Regions from separate parts of the Streptomyces sp. NPDC000075 genome, predicted to be linked through region 4. Evidence: riboswitches for the same ligand, from Rfam matches in the RefSeq annotation. Region 4 holds a riboswitch; each other region holds the start of a gene.
The links. A riboswitch is a leader RNA that binds a small molecule or an ion and turns the genes downstream of it on or off. The one in region 4 is predicted to bind cobalamin.

Region 1 (4,606 bases), on a different contig from region 4:
CCAGGCGTACGCGTACATCGAGCTGAGCTTGCCGATGGTGGGCGTCTCCAGGAACAGGTTCAGCGACTGGCTCTGGTCCAGGTACGGCGTACGGGCCGCCGCCATGTCGATCAGGCCGCGCTGCGGGATCTCCCACGCCGTGCGGTACAGCTCGCGGACCTCCTCGGGGATCCAGCCGAACCCCTGGACGGAGCCGGAGGAGTCGCGCAGGGCCTCACGGGTCTGCGCGTCCCACACGCCCAGCTTCTTGAGGTCCTCCACCAGGTAGCCGTTGACCTGGAGGAACTCACCGCTGAGGGTCTCGCGCTTGAAGAGGTTGGAGACCTGCGGCTCGATGCACTCGTACACGCCCGCGATGGAGGCGATCGTCGCCGTCGGGGCGATGGCGAGGAGCAGGGAGTTGCGCATGCCGGACTTCGCGACGCGGGCGCGCAGGGCGTCCCAGCGCTCGGGCCAGTGGGCTTCCGTCTCGTAGTGGTCCGGGTGCAGGACGCCCTGGGCGGTACGGGTCTCGGCCCAGGCCGGGAGCGGGCCGCTGCGCTCGGCGAGGTCGCAGGAGGCCTCGTACGCGGCGAGCATGATCCGCTCGGAGATCTTCGTGGACAGCGCCTTGGCCTCGGCGGAGTCGAAGGGCAGGCGCAGCTTGAAGAAGACGTCCTGGAGGCCCATCGCGCCCAGGCCCACCGGACGCCACTTGGCGTTGGAGCGGCCGGCCTGCTCGGTCGGGTAGAAGTTGATGTCCACGACGCGGTCGAGGAAGGTCACGGCCGTGCGGACGGTCTCGTCCAGGCGCTCCCAGTCCATGTCCCCGTCGGCGACGAACGCGCCGAGGTTGACGGAGCCGAGGTTGCAGACGGCCGTCTCGGCGTCGTTGGTGACCTCGATGATCTCGGTGCAGAGGTTGGAGGAGTGGACCACCGTGCCGGGCAGGGCGGTCTGGTTCGCCGTCCGGTTGGAGGCGTCCTTGAAGGTCATCCAGCCCTGGCCGGTCTGCGCGAGGGTGCGCATCATGCGGCCGTAGAGGTCGCGGGCCGGCATGGTCTTCTTGGCGAGCCCGGAGGCCTCGGCCTTGGCGTAGGCGGCGTCGAACTCCTCGCCGTACAGGTCGACCAGCTCGGGGACGTCGGCGGGGGAGAACAGCGACCAGTCGGCGTCGGCGTTCACGCGGCGCATGAACTCGTCGGGGATCCAGTGGGCGAGGTTCAGGTTGTGGGTGCGGCGCTGGTCCTCGCCGGTGTTGTCGCGGAGCTCCAGGAACTCCTCGATGTCCGCGTGCCAGGTCTCCAGGTAGACGGCGGCGGCGCCCTTGCGGCGGCCGCCCTGGTTCACGGCGGCGACGGAGGCGTCGAGGGTCTTCAGGAACGGCACGATGCCGTTGGAGTGGCCGTTGGTGCCGCGGATCAGCGAACCGCGGGCGCGGATGCGGGAGTACGAGAGGCCGATGCCGCCGGCGTGCTTGGAGAGGCGGGCGACCTGGTGGTAGCGGTCGTAGATGGAGTCCAGCTCGTCCAGCGGGGAGTCGAGGAGGTAGCAGGAGGACATCTGCGGGTGCCGCGTGCCCGAGTTGAACAGGGTGGGGGAGGACGGCAGGTAGTCGAGGCGGCTCATCAGCCGGTACAGCGAGGCCACTTCCTCGACGGCGCGGACGCTCTCGTCCTCGGCCAGGCCGCAGGCCACGCGCAGCATGAAGTACTGCGGGGTCTCGATCACCTGGCGAGTGTGGGGGTGGCGCAGCAGGTAGCGGCTGTGCAGGGTGCGCAGGCCGAAGAAGCCGAAGCGGTCGTCGGCGCCCTCGGCGAGGGCGTGCTCGACCAGGGCGTTGAGGCGGGCGGCGTGGGCGGCGACGAAGTCGGCGGTGCGGTCGGCGATCAGGCCCTCGCGGTGGCCGACGGCGACGGACTCGGCGAAGGAGGTGGCGCCCTGGCCGGCGGCCTCGTCGGCCACGGCCAGCGTCAGCAGGCGGGCGGCGAGGCGGGAGTAGGCCGGGTCCTCGGAGATCAGGCCGGCCGCGGCCTCGGTGGCGAGCCCGCGCAGCTCGGCCTCGTCGGCGGCGGCGCTGCGGCCGCGCAGGGCGGCGGCGGCGATCCGGCCGGGGTCGGTGTCGGGGAGGTCGGCCGTGAGCTCGGTGAGGGTCCGCAGCAGGGCGGCTCCGGGACCTTCTGCTTCGGGGTGGTCGGACTCGGCGCGCGGTGCGGCGGGCGCGATGGTCACGGGGGAGCTCTCCCTCACTCGGCCCGGTCATCGGCGGAGCGGGGCGCGAGCGGGCGCATGCGGGCGCGCGCACAAGCGCGTTCGGCACCGCATGGCGTCCACCGGCCCAACCGCGAGGCCCGGACGAATCGACACCCCGGCTCGGTCGATCCGGGGGCACTGCCGGCAGGTCTTCGGACTCGCGGATACGCCCTCGGGCGTACGTCTCACCGTTGCGGGACAGTTCCGGATTCCCACCGGATTCCCCTGCGGCGGCAGCAGGCATGAGCATACATGTGGGGGCGACCCGATGCGGTAGCCCCCACATGTTGTGTCGGGTGCATGCGGAGCGTGTCGTCACAGCTCCAGTCGGTACGTGAGCAGGGTCAGCGTGGGGATGGGCGACCAGTCCAGTTCCGGCGTACGGACGAACCCGAGCCGCTCGTAGATCCGTTGGGCTCCGCGCATGGCCGGCTGGGTGGACAGCACCAGCGCGGTGACCCCTTCCAGGGCCAGGGCCCGTTCGGCGCAGGCCCGTACGAGCGCCTCCCCGACGCCCTGCCCGCGCGCCTCGGCGGCCACCGCGAGCATCCGGAACTCGGCGTCGTGCGGCCCGGCGACGTCGGCGAGCCGGCTGCCGGGTGCGGCGAAGGTCACCCCGCCGAGGACCACCCCGTCGCGCACGGCGACGCCGAAGTCCATGCCGTCGAGTGTGCGCCCCGTACACGCCGAGGGGCCCCGCCGGATGGCCGGCGGGGCCCCTCGGTGAGCGCTCAGCAGCAGCGGAAGCCCTCGCGGGGGTCGGCCTCGCGGGCGTCCGTGCGGGCGCGTTCGAAGGCGCGGCGGGTCAGGACCTCGGCCCCGGGGTCGTGGGAGCGGGCGTGGGCGACGTAGCGGTCGTACGCGGCCTCGCCCGAGAACTCCCGGACGTAGTACCGCGCCTTCGCCAGCGCCCCCCGGACCCCGGTCACGCGACGGGGTCCTTCACACGGCCGCCGCCCCCGTCGAGGCCGGCCGCGGCGAGCTCGGCCTTCTCCTCGGCGGTGGCGATCAGGCCCGCCGGGGCGATGATCTTCGACTCGGACCACGGGACCTCGGAGAGGCGGACCGTCTCCGGCGCGGACGCGGCCTTGAAGCAGATCCGGGCCGCGTCCACCAGGACGATGATGATCAGGACGGCGAAGAGGGCGGAGAGGATCCCGTCGACCGTGGCGTTGGTGACCACGGTCTGCATCTCGTCCAGGGTCTTGGCGGGCGGCAGCACCTTTCCGGCGTCGATGCCGGTCTGGTACTTGTCGCGCTGCGCGAAGAAGCCGATCTTCACATCGTCGGAGAAGACCTTCTGGTAGCTCGCGGTCAGGGTGACGGCCACGTCCCAGGCCAGCGGGACGCCGGTGACCCAGGCCCACTTGAGGCGGCCGGACTTGACCAGCAGCGTGGTGCACACCGCGAGGGCGACGGCGGCGAGCAGTTGGTTCGCGATGCCGAACAGCGGGAAGAGCTGGTTGATGCCGCCCAGCGGGTCCTTGACGCCGACCCACAGGAAGTAGCCCCAGCCGCCGACGACGACCGCGCTGGCCAGCCACACGCCCGGCTTCCAGCTGACGTCCTTGAAGGACTTGTGCACGTTGCCCAGGGTGTCCTGGAGCATGAAGCGGCCGACGCGGGTGCCCGCGTCCACCGTCGTCAGGATGAACAGGGCCTCGAACATGATGGCGAAGTGGTACCAGAACGCCTTCATCCCGGCCCCGCCGAACACGGAGGAGAAGATTTCCGACATCCCGAGCGCGAACGTCGGCGCGCCGCCCGTGCGCGAGAGCAGGGTGGTCTCCTCCACGTCCTTGGCGGCCTGCGCCAGGGCGTCGGGGGAGATCGCGAAGCCGAAGTGGCCGACGGCCGCCGACGCGCTCTGGACGGTGGTGCCGATGACCCCGGCGGGGGAGTTGACGCCGAAGAACAGGCCGGGTTCGATGATGCAGGCGGCGATCACGGCCATGACGGCGACGAAGGACTCGGTGAGCATCGCGCCGTAGCCGATGACCCGGATCTGGGTCTCCTTCTGGATCATCTTCGGGGTGGTGCCCGAGGCGACCAGCGAGTGGAAGCCGGACAGGGCCCCGCAGGCGATGGTGATGAAGACGAAGGGGAACATCGAACCGGCGAAGACCGGGCCGTCGCCGCGCGTGGCGAAGTCGGTCACCGACGGCATCTTCAGCGTCGGCATCGCGACGACCACGCCGACCGCCATCAGCGCGATCGTGCCGACCTTCATGAAGGTGGACAGGTAGTCGCGCGGGGCGAGCAGCAGCCACACCGGCAGGACGGAGGCGAAGAAGCCGTACCCGATCATCCAGAGGACGAGGGTCTCCTTGTCCAGGGTGAAGAAGCCGGCCCAGGAGGACTCGGCGACCCAGCC
Region 2 (4,606 bases), on a different contig from region 4:
GAGGACGGCGTGGTGCGCTTCCTGCTGGCCGCGGGCGCCATCGGCATGCTCTTCAAGGAGAACGCCTCCATCTCGGGCGCCGAGGTCGGCTGCCAGGGCGAGGTCGGCTCCGCCTGCTCGATGGCGGCGGGCGCCCTGGCCGAGGTGATGGGCGGCTCCCCGGAGCAGGTGGAGAACGCGGCCGAGATCGGCATGGAGCACAACCTGGGCCTGACCTGCGACCCGGTCGGCGGCCTGGTGCAGATCCCGTGCATCGAGCGCAACGGCATGGCGGCCGTCAAGGCCGTCACGGCGGCGCGGATGGCGATGCGCGGCGACGGCAGCCACAAGGTCTCCCTGGACAAGGTCATCAAGACCATGAAGGAGACCGGGGCCGACATGAAGGTCAAGTACAAGGAGACCGCGCGCGGCGGTCTCGCGGTCAACGTCATCGAGTGCTGATCCGAGCACTCTGAGCAGGGGCCCGGCGCGGGTGCGCCGGGCCCCTGCGCGTGTGGGCGAAGAGGGGTCCCACGGCCTGCCCGGGTCGGGACCTTCGGCCCCCCGGCGGGAGGCGGGCGGTGTACTAGCGTGCTGCGGGGGGCGCTGTTACCCCGCGAAGAGAGGCAGCCGCCATGGCCATCACCGAACACCGTGTCCTGCCGCTGCGGCTGGAGGCCGCGCCGCTGCCGGTCCCCCTGGAGGGCGTCTTCGTCTACCGCACGGACCGGCCCTACGAGGTGGCCGTGGAGTTCCGGGGCGGCGGGAGGCGGATCGCCCGCTGGGTCTTCTCGCGGGAGCTGCTGATCGACGGGCAGACCTGCGCCACCGGCGAGGGCGACATACAGGTGTGGCCGCGCTGGAGCGGCACCGAGCCCCGCGTCCTGCTGGCCCTCAGCAACGGAGAGCGCGGCTGTGTGGTCTCCGCCCGGGCGAAGGACCTGCGCGAACTGTGCCGGCGGATGATCGAACTGGTCCCGCGCGGGCAGGAGCGGCGCCACTACGACCTGGACGCCGAGCTGAGCGCCCTGCTGACCTTCTGAGGCCCGCCGGGCCCGCCCGTGCAACCACGGGGGCCCCACGGGTGTCCTACCGGATGACAGTCGGTTCCCGTCTCAGAGGATCGGGGGGACGCCATGCGTCACCACCCGCACCGCCGCCGGATCGTGGCCCTGGCCACGGGCGCCCTGCTGACCGCAGGGCTCGCGCTCGCCGCACCGGCCTCGGCAGCCGCACCGGCCGCCGTCCGCTCCACGACCCCGCTCGTCGTCAACGCCCGGTGGGGCGGTCACTGCACGTACGACCGGATCGTCATCGACCTCCAGGGCTCCGTTCCGCCCTTCACGGTCACTCCCGTCTCCCAGCTGGTCTACGACGGGTCGGGCAAGCCCGTCCCGCTGCCCGGGAAGTACTTCCTGGAGATCCGTCTGCACCCCGCCGCCGGTCACGACGACGCGGGCAACAACGTCTACCAGGGGCCCAGGCTCCAGCAGATCAACCTCAGCAAGCTCAAGGGCCTCGCCCTGACCGGCGACTACGAGGGGTACGTGACCTTCGGCGCCGCCTTCGACACCCAGCCCGCCTACAGCACCTCCGTCCTGCACGCGCCCGAGCGGCTCGTGGTGGACGTCGCGCACCCGAACACCTGCTGACGCCGGCCCCGGCGCCTAGCGGTGTTCGGGGTTCGGGAAGTCGAAACGGCAGCCGGCGTCCCACAGGGAGCGCTGGTTGCCGTGGGCGGGGATGCCGCCGGCGCGCTTGAGGAGCGCCGCGAGGTGCATCAGGTTCCAGGACATGAACGCCGTATTGCGGTTGGTGAAGTCGTTCTCGGGACCGCCGGAGCCCGGGTCCAGGTAGGAGGGGCCCGGCCCGGCCTCCCCGATCCAGCCCGCGTCGGCCTGCGGCGGGATCGCGTAGCCCAGGTGCTGGAGGCTGTAGAGGACGTTCATGGCGCAGTGTTTGACGCCGTCCTCGTTACCGGTGATCAGCGCCCCGCCGACGCGCCCGTAGTAGGCGTACTGGCCCGCGTCGTTCAGCAGCGAGGAGCAGGCGTAGAGCCGCTCGATGACCTGCTTCATGACCGAGCTGTTGTCGCCGAGCCAGATCGGGCCGCAGAGCACGAGGATGTCGGCGTCCATGATCCGGCTGTAGAGCACCGGCCACTGGTCGCTCTCCCAGCCGTGGTCGGTCATGTCCGGCCAGACCCCGGTGGCGATGTCGTGGTCGACGGCGCGGATCAGCTCGGTGCGGGCCCCGGCCGACTCCATGACGGCCCGGCTCCTGGAGATCAGCCCTTCGGTGTTGCTGGTCTCGGGAGAGCGTTTGAGGGTGCAGTTGACGAAGACGGCGGACAGGTCGGAGTAGTCGTAGTCGGCCACGCCCCCACCCTGCGGGCCGGCCGCCGGCCCCGCCACCGCTCGGGGCCCGTCCGGGGGGGTGAAACGGAATTCGGCCATCCGATCGGCCGGATCGGTCCGGGTTGATACCGGTCCGTGCGGGCGACTAGGGTCAGCTGGCCTTGGTGTTCGGGAAACCGGTGGAAAACCGGTGCGGCCCTCGCCACTGTGATCGGGAAGTCCAGCTCCACCCCTTGCGGGAGCCACTGGGACCGCGCGGGAGACCGTACGGACCCGGGAAGGCGGAGCCGGGGCGGCAGTACCCGTCAGCCAGGAGACCGGCCGGGGCGCGTACGTCCATCCACGAGGTGCTGGAGAGGTCTCCCAACTCATGCACATAGCCGAGGGGTTCCTGCCCCCGCTGCACGCGGCCGCCTGGGGCGCCGCGTCCGCCCCGTTCGTCTTCCACGGGGTCCGCGCGCTGACCCGCGAGGTGAAGTCCCACCCGGAGAGCACGCTGCTCCTGGGGGCGTCCGGAGCCTTCACTTTCGTCCTGTCCGCCCTGAAGATCCCCTCGGTCACGGGAAGTTGCTCGCACCCGACCGGGACCGGGCTCGGCGCCATCCTCTTCCGCCCGCCCATCATGGCGGTGCTCGGCACCATCACCCTGCTGTTCCAGGCCCTGCTGCTGGCGCACGGCGGGCTCACCACCCTGGGCGCCAACGTCTTCTCGATGGCCATCGCCGGACCCTGGGCCGGGTACGCGGTGTACAAGCTGCTCAGCCGCTCCGGCGCCCCGCTGATGGTCACCGTGTTCTTCGGGGCCTTCTTCGCCGACCTGGTCACCTACTGCGTGACCTCGGTCCAGCTGGCGCTGGCCTTCCCCGACCCGGCGAGCGGCTTCCCGGGCTCCCTGGAGAAGTTCGCCGGCATCTTCGCCGTCACCCAGATCCCGCTCGCGATCAGCGAGGGGCTGCTGACGGTGCTCGTGATGCGGCTGCTGATGCAGTCGAGCAAGTCGGACCTGGTCCGGCTCGGGGTCGCCAGGCTGACCGGCACGAAGCGGACCGAGGAGGCGGCGGCCCGATGACCAGGAACGCCAAGATCAACACCCTGCTGCTGCTCCTGGTGGCGGCGCTGGCCGTCCTCCCGCTCGCGCTGGGGCTCGGCGAGGGCAAGGAGGAACCCTTCGCGGGAGCCGACGCCCAGGCGGAGTCGGCCATCACCGAGCTGAAGCCGGACTACAAGCCCTGGTTCTCCCCGCTGTACGAGCCCCCGTCGGGCGAGATCGAGTCCGCGCTGTTCGCCCTCCAGGCGGCCCTGGGCGCGGGCGTGCTCGCGTACTACTTCGGGGTCCGCAAGGGTCGCCGCCAGGGCGCGGCGCAGGCCCTCGCGCAGGCGCAGGCCCCCGCCGAGCCCACGCGGGAGCCGTAGCCGGTGCTGCCCATCGACGTGGCGGCGCACTCCAGTCGCTGGCGTGGCCGCCATCCGCTGGAGAAGGCCCTCCTGGGGTTCGGACTGACCCTCACCGCGGTGTGCCTGCCCCCGTGGCCCGGCGGCCCGCTGGTGGCCGCGGCCACCCTGGCCGTGCTGCTGGGGCCCGCCGGGGTGTCCGGGCGGCAGCTGTGGCGGGCCTTCCGTGTCCCGCTGGGGTTCTGCGTCACCGGGGCGCTGCCGCTGCTGGTGTCGGTGGGCGGCCCGGACGGGTTCCTCGCGCCGGCCCCGGACGGGCCCCGGCACGCGCTGGACCTGCTGCTGCGCACCTCGGCCGCCTCCCTCGGGGTGCTGCTGTTCGCCTTCACCACACCCGTCTCGGACGTACTGCCCCGGCTGGTGCGGGCCGGGGTGCCGGCGCCCGTGGTGGACGTGGCCCTGGTCATGTACCGGATCGGCTTCCTGCTGCTGGACTCCCTCGCGCAGGTCCGCCGGGCCCAGGCGGCCCGGCTCGGGCAGTCCGGGCGGGCGGCGGCGTGGCGTTCGGTGGCGGGGCTCGCGGCGACCTCGTTCGTCCGGGCCTTCGACCGCGCCGCCCGGCTCCAGGAGGGGCTCGCGGGGCGCGGCTACGACGGCGCGCTGCGGGTCCTGGTCCCGCCCGCGGCGCTCTCGCGGCGGTTCCTCGCGGCCGCCGCCGCCCTGCTGGCCGGCCTGGTCGCGGGGACCCTCGTACTGAAGGAGCTGGGGCTGTGACCCCGTTGGTGGAGCTGGTCGGCGCGGGGTACGCGTACGAGGACGGGCCGGCCGTGCTGTCGGGGGTGGACTTCGCCATCGCCGAGGGGCGGGCGCTGGTGCTG
Region 3 (4,606 bases), on a different contig from region 4:
CGTGTACTTCGGGACGTCCTTGTCGATGGGGAAGCCGAGGAAATTGCTCAGCGGCGCCTTCGTGCGGGTGCGCAGCCAGAAGGAGCGGTAGTCGGGCTTGGTGGTGTTGGCGAAGATCTTGCCGTCGGTGCCGGGGGTGTCCCAGGCCATGCCCATCTCGATCATGTGGACGTCGACACCGGCCTGGGCGAGCCGCAGCGCGGCGACGGAGCCGCCGTACCCGGTGCCGATGACGAGGGCGGGGACATGGGTCCCGGACGTGATGGGGGCGTTGGCGGAGGCGGAGACGGTGGCGGAGGCGGTGGCGGGATTCGCACGGGCCGGGACGGTATTGACGGCCAGGGCCATGGCCCCCAGAAGAGAACCAGTTCCAGCGATGAATCCACGTCGGGAGACACCCTGGGACACCTTGCTGTGCAGGCCTTTGTCACTCATGTGGCGTTCCTCACTCTCGGCGGAGTGGGAACAAGTTCTACTGGCGGGTGCCTGCTAAGTCACTAGATACGTCGAGATAATTTCCGGCTGGTTCCGGCAGCGGATCACGACAGGCTCCAGTGGGCGACGTCGTCGCCGAGCCCCGCGTCCAGGGCGAACTGCACCGCCGCCGGGCGCGATGCGCGCGGCAGCCGGAAGACGACGTACCCCGTCGCCGATCCGCCGGGGGCGAGGCTGACGGTGCCGGGGAAAGCCGGGCCCGCGTCCGTGGCATCGCTCAGGCCGGTGAAGCGCCGCCCGGTGGTGTCCAGGAGGTGCGCGGCCGGGGCGGGGGAGTCCTCGTACGGCACCGTTCCGGTGTTCTCCAGGCGCAGCTCCACGGCGACCAGCCGGTCGGCCCCGGGCGCCGGCGCCGGGCCCGCCGGGTCGACGACCCCGGTGAGGGTGACGTCGAGCCGCTCGCCGGGGCGGTCACCGTCGAGGGAGACGGTCTCGCCGGAACCGCCGGTGCCCGCGCCGAGCAGCAGCGCCGCGAGGAGGGGGGCCAGGAGGAGCCGGCCGGCCCTGGCCGTGCGCCCGGGACCGCCGTGCCCCGGATGGCTGCCGTGACGCATGACCGACCTCCTCCACACCCCCCTCGCCGCCCACGATCCTCCGTGCCGGGCGCTCCCGCCACCGGCGGCCCCCTTGATCCCCACTGTGGGGCAAACGCGGCATCTGGCAGACTTGGCCGGGTTGTCCCGGGCGGTGCGGGCCAGGAAACCGGTGTGAATCCGGTGCGGTCCCGCCACTGTGACCGGCGACCCCGTCCGCGGGGTCCCGGGAGTCAGACACTGACGCACCGCCTCTTCACTTCGACCGGGGACGAGGATCCCCCGGAGAGGCCTCACCATGCCGCGTTTCCGCGCCGCCCCGCGCCCGCTCACCGCGCTCGCGCTCCTGCTCTCCCTGACCGCGTGCGGCGGTCCGTCCGGGGAGGAACGGCCCGCCCCCGGCGCCCGGTCCGCGCCCGGGTTCCCGTACACCGTCACCAACTGCGGTGTGACCAGCACGTATCAGGCCCCGCCCGAACGCGCCGTCACCATGAACCAGCACGCCACCGAGATCATGCTGGCCCTCGGCCTCCAGGACCGGATGGCCGGCACGGCCTACCTCGACGACGCCGTACTCCCCGCCTACCGGAGCGCCTACGAGGGCATCAAGGTGCTGGCGAAGGAGTACCCGTCGAAGGAGGTGCTCCTCGCGGCCGACCCGGACTTCGTGTACGGCGGGTACTCCAGCGCCTTCGACAAGGGGCAGGGCCGTGACCGCGAGGGGCTCGCCGGCTCGGGGATCGGCTCCCGGCTCAGCGTCGAGTACTGCACCCCCGGCCGCGTCGGGCTCGCCCAGCTGAAGACCGAGATCACCGAGGTCGCCCGGACCTTCGGCGTGCCCGAGCGCGGCACGGCCCTCATCGAGGACCAGCAGCGCCGGATCGACGCCGTCACCGCACGGGTCAGGGACCGGGCCCGGCCGTCCGTCTTCGTCTACGACTCGGGCGAGTCCTCCGCCTTCACCTCCGGAGGCAACGGCATCGGCAACGAGATCGTCTCCCTGGCCGGGGGGACGAACGTGTTCGCCGACCTCCAGAACACCTTCGGCGACGTGCCGTGGGAGAAGGTCATCGAGCGGCGGCCCGAGACCATTCTCATCTACGACTACGGCGGCACCGCCGTGGAGGCCAAGAAGCAGCGCCTGCTGAACGATCCGGCGCTGGCGGAGGTTCCCGCCGTGAAGAACCGCCGGTTCGTCGTGCTGCCGCTGTCCTCGGCCGTCCTCGGCGTACGCGTCGCCGACGCGGTGGAGTCCCTCGGCCGCCAGTTGCACCCCGACGCCGCGTGACCGGGTACCGCCGCACCACGGCCGCCCTGGTGCTCCTCGCGGCCGCGCTGGCCGCCTCGATGGTGGCGGGGCTCGCCCTGGGACCCGTACGCATCGCCCCCGGCCGGGTGCTCGACGTCCTGCTGGCCGGACCCGGGGGACGGGGGGCCCTCGCCTCCATCGTGTGGGACGTGCGGATGCCGCGCGTGCTGCTCGGGGCCGTGGTCGGCGCCGGGCTCGCGGTCTCCGGCGCCGTGCTCCAGGCCCTCGTCCGCAACGCCCTCGCCGACCCCTTCCTGCTGGGCGCCTCCTCGGGCGCGTCGGCGGGGGCGGTGCTGGTCATCGTGCTCGGGGTGGGCGCGGGAACCGCCGCCGGACTCCCGCTGGCCGCGTTCGCCGGCTCCCTCGCCGCACTCGTCGCCGTCTACGCCCTGGCCCGGCGCGGTGGCACGATGACCACCGGGCGGCTGATCCTGGCCGGGGTGGCCGTGCAGTACGTCCTGTCCGCGCTGACCAGCCTGGTCCTGGTGCTGGCCGCGCACCCCGACCAGCTCCGCTCCGTGCTCTTCTGGACGCTGGGCGGCCTGGGCGGGGCCCGCTGGGACGAACTCGCCCTGCCGGCGGCCGCGCTGCTCGCCAGTACCGCCGTGCTCGTCACCCTGGCACGCCCCCTGGACCTGCTGCTCGCGGGGGAGGAGGGGGCCCGCACCCTCGGCCTGGACACCGGCCGCTTCCGGGCCGCCGTGTTCGTCCTCGCCTCCCTGGTCATCGGGGTGCTCGTGGCCTGCAGCGGGGCGATCGGCTTCGTCGGCCTGATGGTTCCGCACGCCGCCCGCATGGTGGTCGGCGCCGGGCACCGGGCGCTGCTGCCCGTCTGCGCACTGGCCGGGGCGGTCTTCCTGAGCCTGGCCGATCTGCTGGCCCGGACGGCGGCGGCGCCCGGGGAGATACCCGTCGGCGTGGTCACCGCGCTGGCCGGCGGCCCGTTCTTCCTGTGGATGCTGCGCAGGTCCACCCGCAGCGAAGGGGTGACCGGATGACGGGGCGTCCGCTGGAACTCTCGGTCGAGGGACTGCGTTACGAGACCGACGGGCGGACGCTGCTGGACGGGATCGCGCTCACCGCCCGGCCCGGCGAGACGGTCGGGGTCGTCGGGCCGAACGGCAGCGGCAAGACGACGCTGCTGCGCTGCGTCTACGGCGCCCTGCGGCCCACCGCCGGCCGGGTGCTGCTCGACGGGGCCGACGCCTCGGCGCTGGGTGTCAGGGAGCGCGCCCGGCGGGTGGCGGTGGTCCCGCAGGACGCGGGCGGCACCTTCGGGCTGACGGTCGGCGAGGTCGTGTCCATGGGGCGCAGCCCGCACAAGAGGTTCTGGGAACAGGACGGCCCGGACGACCGGCGGCGCGTGGCGCGGGCGCTGGAGACCGTCGGGGTGTCCGCCCTCGCCGGGCGCCGCTTCGACGGTCTCTCGGGCGGGGAGCGGCAGCGCGCCCTCGTCGCCCGCGCCCTCGTCCAGGAACCCGGGCTGCTTGCCCTGGACGAGCCCACGAACCACCTCGACATCCGCTACCAGCTGGAGGTCCTGGGGCTGGTCAGGCGGCTTCCGGTGACCGGTCTGCTCGTCCTGCACGACCTCAACCTCGCCGCGTGCTTCTGCGACCGGCTGTACGTGCTGGCGGACGGCCGGGTCGTGGCGGAGGGGCCGCCGCGCGAGGTGCTCACGCAGGAGCTGCTGGCGGAGGTCTACGGGGTCGCCACCCGGATCGCCGTCCATCCGGCGACGGGTGCTCCGAGCATCGTCTACCTCCCGGAGCAGCCGGCCGGTCCCGTACCGGAGACCGGCCTCGGCTGAGCCGCCGCCGGGCGCGGGGCCCGCGGCGCGGTGCGCCGCGGGCCCCCGGGGTGCTCGTCAGCCGCCGTAGGGGCGGGTGATGATCTCCATGGCGTGTCCGACGGGGTCCAGGAAGTAGACCCCGCGCCCGCCGTCGTTGTGGTTGATCTCGCCCGGGTGCTTGCGGTGCGGATCGGCGAAGTACTCGACGCCGCCCGCCCGGATCTTCTCGAAGGCGGAGTCGAACTCCTCCTCGGAGACGAGGAACGCGTAGTGCTGCGGGGTGATGGACTCGGCGGGGATGGTCGCGAAGTCCAGGGTCACCCCGTTTCCGGTCTCCACCGGGATGAACGGACCCCACTCCGGGCCGACTTCGAGACCGAGGATGTGCGCCAGGAATGTGGCGGACTCCCGGTTGTCACGGGAGTGGACGATCGTGTGGTTCAACTGGACGGACATGTGTGAATGCCTCCACAAGGC
Region 4 (4,606 bases):
CGGTGCCGCGCGGGTGGCCGCACCGGCGGGCGCAGCCCGACCAGTGCACGGGCAGGCCGCCGGCGGATTCCGCAACGACCGCGCGGGCGTCGGCGCGCACGTCCGCGAGGGATTTGGCACAACCGGGCCTGCCGGTGCAGGCGGTGACGGACAGCCAGGGGCTGCCGGGCCGGGCGACCAGGCCGGCCGCCTCGACGCGCGCGCACGCGCCGGTGTTCGCGTGCGGCAGGACGACGCTGCGCCAGGGGGTGACGCGCAGCTCGCCGTCAGCACCGCCGGCGGCCTCGGTCAGTACCCGCCACTGTGCGGAGCTCAGCCGTCCGAGCGGGGGCAGCACGCAGAGTCCGGCGCCGTCTTCGCCCCAGGGCCGGGGCGGTTCGGCACAGGGCCACGCCACTTCGGGGCGGTGACCGGCCGCGATCCCGGCGGCGTCGAGCCTCAGCGCGAACTCCCGTGTGTCCAGGGTGTGTTCGTCAGCCAGTTCGGCGATCCGCCAGGGACGGTTCCCGGCGGCGTCGGCGGAGTCGAGGAAGTACTCGGCGGCCAGCAGCGCGGCCCGGGGCGCGTCGGCGGCACCGACCTCGACGGCGTCGGCGGCCGCGCCGAACCGCACCAGGGCCCGGCCGCCGGGAACGTCGCCGGGGACGTTCCCGGCACCGGCGGCGGTCCGGTCGTCCCGCGGCTCCGCGCGTCCCGCGCTCCCGGTGCCGCCCGCGCGGACGGACAGCACGGTGACGTCGGGTTCGAGGGCGGCCACGTCCCCGCGCCCGTCGTCGAGGGCGAACAGGAACCGCCCGGAGAGGGCGGCCGCCCGGGTGCTCGCGCAGAGCAGCCGGTCGAGTTCCCGGACCCAGTCCACGACGAGGGGCCCGCCGAGGGGGCTGGCCACGATGTTGCGCACCCGCTCGTGGCTCGGGGCGGGCAGCAGCCCGGCGCCGCCGAGCATCTCCGCGAGCCCGGCGCCGCAGCCGTCGGCGAGGCCGCGCAGCTGGACGTTGCCGCGCGAGGTGAGTTCCAGGTGCCCGTCCCCGAACCGGTCGGCGGCGAGCCCGAGCACGGCGGCCTGCCGGCCGGTGAGCAGCCCGCCGGGGATCCGCACGCGCGCCAGGTACCCGTCGTCGGCGGAGTGCAGCCGCAGCGCGCCGGGGCAGGCGTCGCCGCGGTCGCGTATGACGGGTTCGTCCCGCGATGCGGCGGAAGGGGGCTGGGGCGGCATGGCCGCGAGCATACCCACGTTTCCCCACCCCCGACCTGTGTCCGTCGCCACCCCGACCAGCGCAATCCAGCCCCACCGCCGATCCTTCCAGCCCACCGGAGGCCCTCCCGGCCCCACCCGGGGGTACCCCAGCGGTAGCCGGGGGAGTTTGCGGCGCGGCCCGATGGGCAGAGCCCCGACGGCGCACCGCACCGCGGCTCACCACCCGCGAGCTCCCCACCCCACCTCCCGGCCAGGGAGACGGCCACCTAAGATGACCTTCCGGCGGACCACTCGGCCCGTCACCGCCGAGGACGGCGACATGGGAGGAAGCCCGGTGCGATTCCGGCGCGGTCCCGCCACTGTGAGCCCCGCGGAGCGATCCGTGAGGTGAGTCAGGAACTCCCGCTGTCCTCACTGCCCGGGGCGCGGAAACCCCGAGGAAGGCCTGCCGCCGCATGATCCTGCTGCTGTCGACGTCCGACACCGATCTGCTCAGCGCCCGCGCCGCGAACGTCGCCGGCGGCCCCGTGCCGTACCGGTTCGCGAACCCCTCCCGCCTCCCCGTCGACGACCTCCCCGGGCTCCTCGACGGCGCCGAGCTGGTCGTCGTACGCCTCCTCGGCGGCCTGCGCGCCTGGCAGGACGGCCTCGACGTGCTGCTGGCCCCCGGCCAGACCCGGCCGGTGGTGGTGCTGACCGGCGAACAGGCCCCGGACGCCCAGCTGATGGAGGCCTCCACGGTCCCCATCGGCATCGCCGCCGAGGCCCACCGCTACCTCGCGCACGGCGGCCCGGCCAACCTGGAGCAGCTGGCCCGGTTCCTGTCCGACACGGTCCTGCTCACCGGCCACGGCTTCGAGCCCCCGGCCGCCTCCCCCACCTGGGGCCCCCTGGAGCGGCCCGCCACGCAGGCCACGGGCCCGCAGGTGGCGGTGCTCTACTACCGCGCCCACCAGATGAGCGGCAACACCGCCTTCGTGCACGCCCTCTGCGACGCCGTCGAGGCCAAGGGCGGCCGCCCCCTCCCCCTGTACGTCTCCTCGCTGCGCACCCCGGAGCCGGAGCTGCTCCACGCCCTGGAGCAGGCGGACGCCATCGTCACCACCGTCCTCGCCGCCGGCGGCACCCGCCCCGCGACCGCCTCGGCGGGCGGGGACGACGAGTCCTGGGACGCGGGCGCCCTGGCCGGGCTCGGCGTGCCGATCCTCCAGGCCCTGTGCCTGACCGGCTCGCGCAGCACCTGGGAGGAGAACGACGAGGGCCTCTCCCCCCTCGACGCCGCCACCCAGGTCGCCGTGCCGGAGTTCGACGGCCGCCTGATCACCGTCCCGTTCTCCTTCAAGGAGATCGACGAGGACGGCCTGCCCGCCTACGTGGCCGACGCCGAGCGGGCCTCCCGCGTCGCCGGCATCGCGGTGCGCCACGCCCGGCTGCGCCACATCGAGCGCGCGGACAAGCGGATCGCGCTGGTCCTCTCCGCGTACCCCACCAAGCACTCCCGCATCGGCAACGCGGTCGGCCTCGACACCCCGGCCAGCGCCGTGGAGCTGCTGCGCCGCCTGATCGCCGAGGGCTACGACTTCGGGCCCGAGGCCGACATCCCCGGCCTGGTCTCCGGTGACGGCGACGAGCTGATCCGCGCCCTGATCGAGGCCGGCGGCCACGACCAGGACTGGCTCACCGAGGAGCAGCTGGCCCGCAACCCCGTCCGCATCCCGGCGGCCGACTACAAGCGCTGGTTCGCCGAACTCCCCGCGGACCTGCGCGAGAGCGTCGAGGAACACTGGGGCGAGGCCCCCGGCAACATGTTCGTGGACCGTTCCGCGAACCCCGAGGGTGACATCGTGCTCGCGGCCCTGCGCCGCGGGAACCTCCTCATCCTCATCCAGCCGCCGCGTGGCTTCGGCGAGAACCCGATCGCGATCTACCACGACCCGGACCTGCCGCCCTCGCACCACTACCTGGCCGCGTACCGCTGGATCCAGGCGGCCGCGCAGGACGGCGGCTTCGGCGCCGACGCGATGATCCACCTGGGCAAGCACGGCAACCTCGAATGGCTGCCCGGCAAGAACGCGGGCCTGTCCGCCTCCTGCTCCCCGGACGCCGCCCTCGGCGACCTGCCCCTCGTCTACCCCTTCCTGGTCAACGACCCGGGCGAGGGCACCCAGGCCAAGCGCCGGGTCCACGCCACCCTGGTCGACCACCTCGTCCCGCCGATGGCGCGCGCCGAGTCGTACGGCGACATCGCCCGCCTGGAGCAGCACCTGGACGAGTACGCGCAGATCAGCGCGATGGACCCGTCGAAGCTCCCCGCGATCCGCGCCCAGATCTGGACCCTGATCCAGGCCGCGAAGCTCGATCACGACCTGGGCATGGAGGAACGCCCCGACGACGAGGGCTTCGACGACTTCCTCCTCCACGTCGACGGCTGGCTGTGCGAGGTCAAGGACGCCCAGATCCGCGACGGCCTGCACGTCCTGGGCGGCGCCCCGACGGGCGAGGCCCGGGTCAACCTGGTCCTCTCCATCCTCCGCGCCCGCCAGATCTGGGGCGGCACCTCCGCCCTGCCCGGCCTGCGCGAGGCGCTCGGCCTCGACGAGTCGGCTGCCACCCGTACGACGGCGGACGCCGTCGAGGAGACGGCCCGCGCGCTGGTCCAGGCGATGGAGGACGCGAACTGGGCGCCGTCGGCGGTCGCTTCGGTCGCGGCGGGCCACCCTCGGGCCGTCGCGGACATCCTCACCTTCGCCGCGCACGAGGTCGTCCCCCGCCTGGCGGGCACCACGGACGAGATCGAGCACGTGGTCCGCGCCCTGGACGGCGGCTTCGTCCCGGCGGGCCCGTCGGGCTCCCCCCTGCGCGGCCTGGTCAACGTCCTGCCGACCGGCCGCAACTTCTACTCGGTCGACCCGAAGGCCGTCCCCTCCCGCCTCGCGTGGGAGACCGGGCAGGCCCTGGCCGACTCCCTCCTGGCCCGCTACCGCGCGGACCACGAGGACGAGTGGCCCGCCTCGGTCGGCCTCTCCCTCTGGGGCACGAGCGCGATGCGCACCGCCGGCGACGACGTGGCCGAGGCCCTCGCCCTCCTCGGCGTCCGCCCGGTCTGGGACGAGGCCTCCCGCCGCGTGACGGGCGTCGAGGCAATCCCCCTCTCCGAACTGAACCGCCCCCGAATCGACGTAACCCTCCGCATCTCGGGCTTCTTCCGCGACGCGTTCCCGCACGTCATCGGCCTCCTGGACGACGCGGTCCGGCTGGCGGCCTCCCTGGACGAGCCTGCCGACTCCAACTTCATCCGCGCCCACGCCCAGGCCGACCTCGCCGCCCACGGCGACGAGCGCAAGGCCACCACCCGCATCTTCGGCTCCCGCCCCGGCACGTACGGCGCGGGCATCCTCCAGCTGATCG

Region 1: it holds a riboswitch for cobalamin, as region 4 does, so the genes downstream of both, ABT403_RS29505 (ribonucleoside-diphosphate reductase subunit alpha) here and cobN (cobaltochelatase subunit CobN) in region 4, are expected to answer to the same signal.
Region 2: it holds a riboswitch for cobalamin, as region 4 does, so the genes downstream of both, ABT403_RS31115 (energy-coupling factor ABC transporter permease) here and cobN (cobaltochelatase subunit CobN) in region 4, are expected to answer to the same signal.
Region 3: it holds a riboswitch for cobalamin, as region 4 does, so the genes downstream of both, ABT403_RS03820 (ABC transporter substrate-binding protein) here and cobN (cobaltochelatase subunit CobN) in region 4, are expected to answer to the same signal.

The regions. Positions count from the first base shown of each region.
Region 1 covers NZ_JBEPFL010000031.1:72,192-76,797, forward strand. The annotation lists gene ABT403_RS29505 (ribonucleoside-diphosphate reductase subunit alpha) at 1-2,211, opposite strand, end outside; cobalamin riboswitch at 2,359-2,482, opposite strand; partial or broken gene ABT403_RS29510 (GNAT family N-acetyltransferase) at 2,548-2,880, opposite strand; gene ABT403_RS29515 (CstA-like transporter-associated (seleno)protein) at 2,964-3,161, opposite strand; gene ABT403_RS29520 (carbon starvation CstA family protein) at 3,158-4,606, opposite strand, start outside.
Region 2 covers NZ_JBEPFL010000035.1:21,590-26,195, reverse strand. The annotation lists gene ABT403_RS31135 (L-serine ammonia-lyase) at 1-441, shown strand, start outside; gene ABT403_RS31130 (SsgA family sporulation/cell division regulator) at 615-1,022, shown strand; gene ABT403_RS31125 (AMIN-like domain-containing (lipo)protein) at 1,116-1,631, shown strand; gene ABT403_RS31120 (flavodoxin family protein) at 1,647-2,357, opposite strand; cobalamin riboswitch at 2,482-2,676, shown strand; gene ABT403_RS31115 (energy-coupling factor ABC transporter permease) at 2,707-3,405, shown strand; gene ABT403_RS31110 (energy-coupling factor ABC transporter substrate-binding protein) at 3,402-3,749, shown strand; gene cbiQ (cobalt ECF transporter T component CbiQ) at 3,753-4,502, shown strand; gene ABT403_RS31100 (ATP-binding cassette domain-containing protein) at 4,499-4,606, shown strand, end outside.
Region 3 covers NZ_JBEPFL010000002.1:355,358-359,963, forward strand. The annotation lists gene ABT403_RS03810 (GMC oxidoreductase) at 1-435, opposite strand, end outside; gene ABT403_RS03815 (DUF4352 domain-containing protein) at 540-1,049, opposite strand; cobalamin riboswitch at 1,154-1,291, shown strand; gene ABT403_RS03820 (ABC transporter substrate-binding protein) at 1,327-2,316, shown strand; gene ABT403_RS03825 (FecCD family ABC transporter permease) at 2,313-3,335, shown strand; gene ABT403_RS03830 (ABC transporter ATP-binding protein) at 3,332-4,147, shown strand; gene ABT403_RS03835 (VOC family protein) at 4,205-4,585, opposite strand.
Region 4 covers NZ_JBEPFL010000006.1:303,776-308,381, reverse strand. The annotation lists gene ABT403_RS10620 (ferredoxin-like domain-containing protein) at 1-1,216, opposite strand, end outside; cobalamin riboswitch at 1,496-1,620, shown strand; gene cobN (cobaltochelatase subunit CobN) at 1,654-4,606, shown strand, end outside.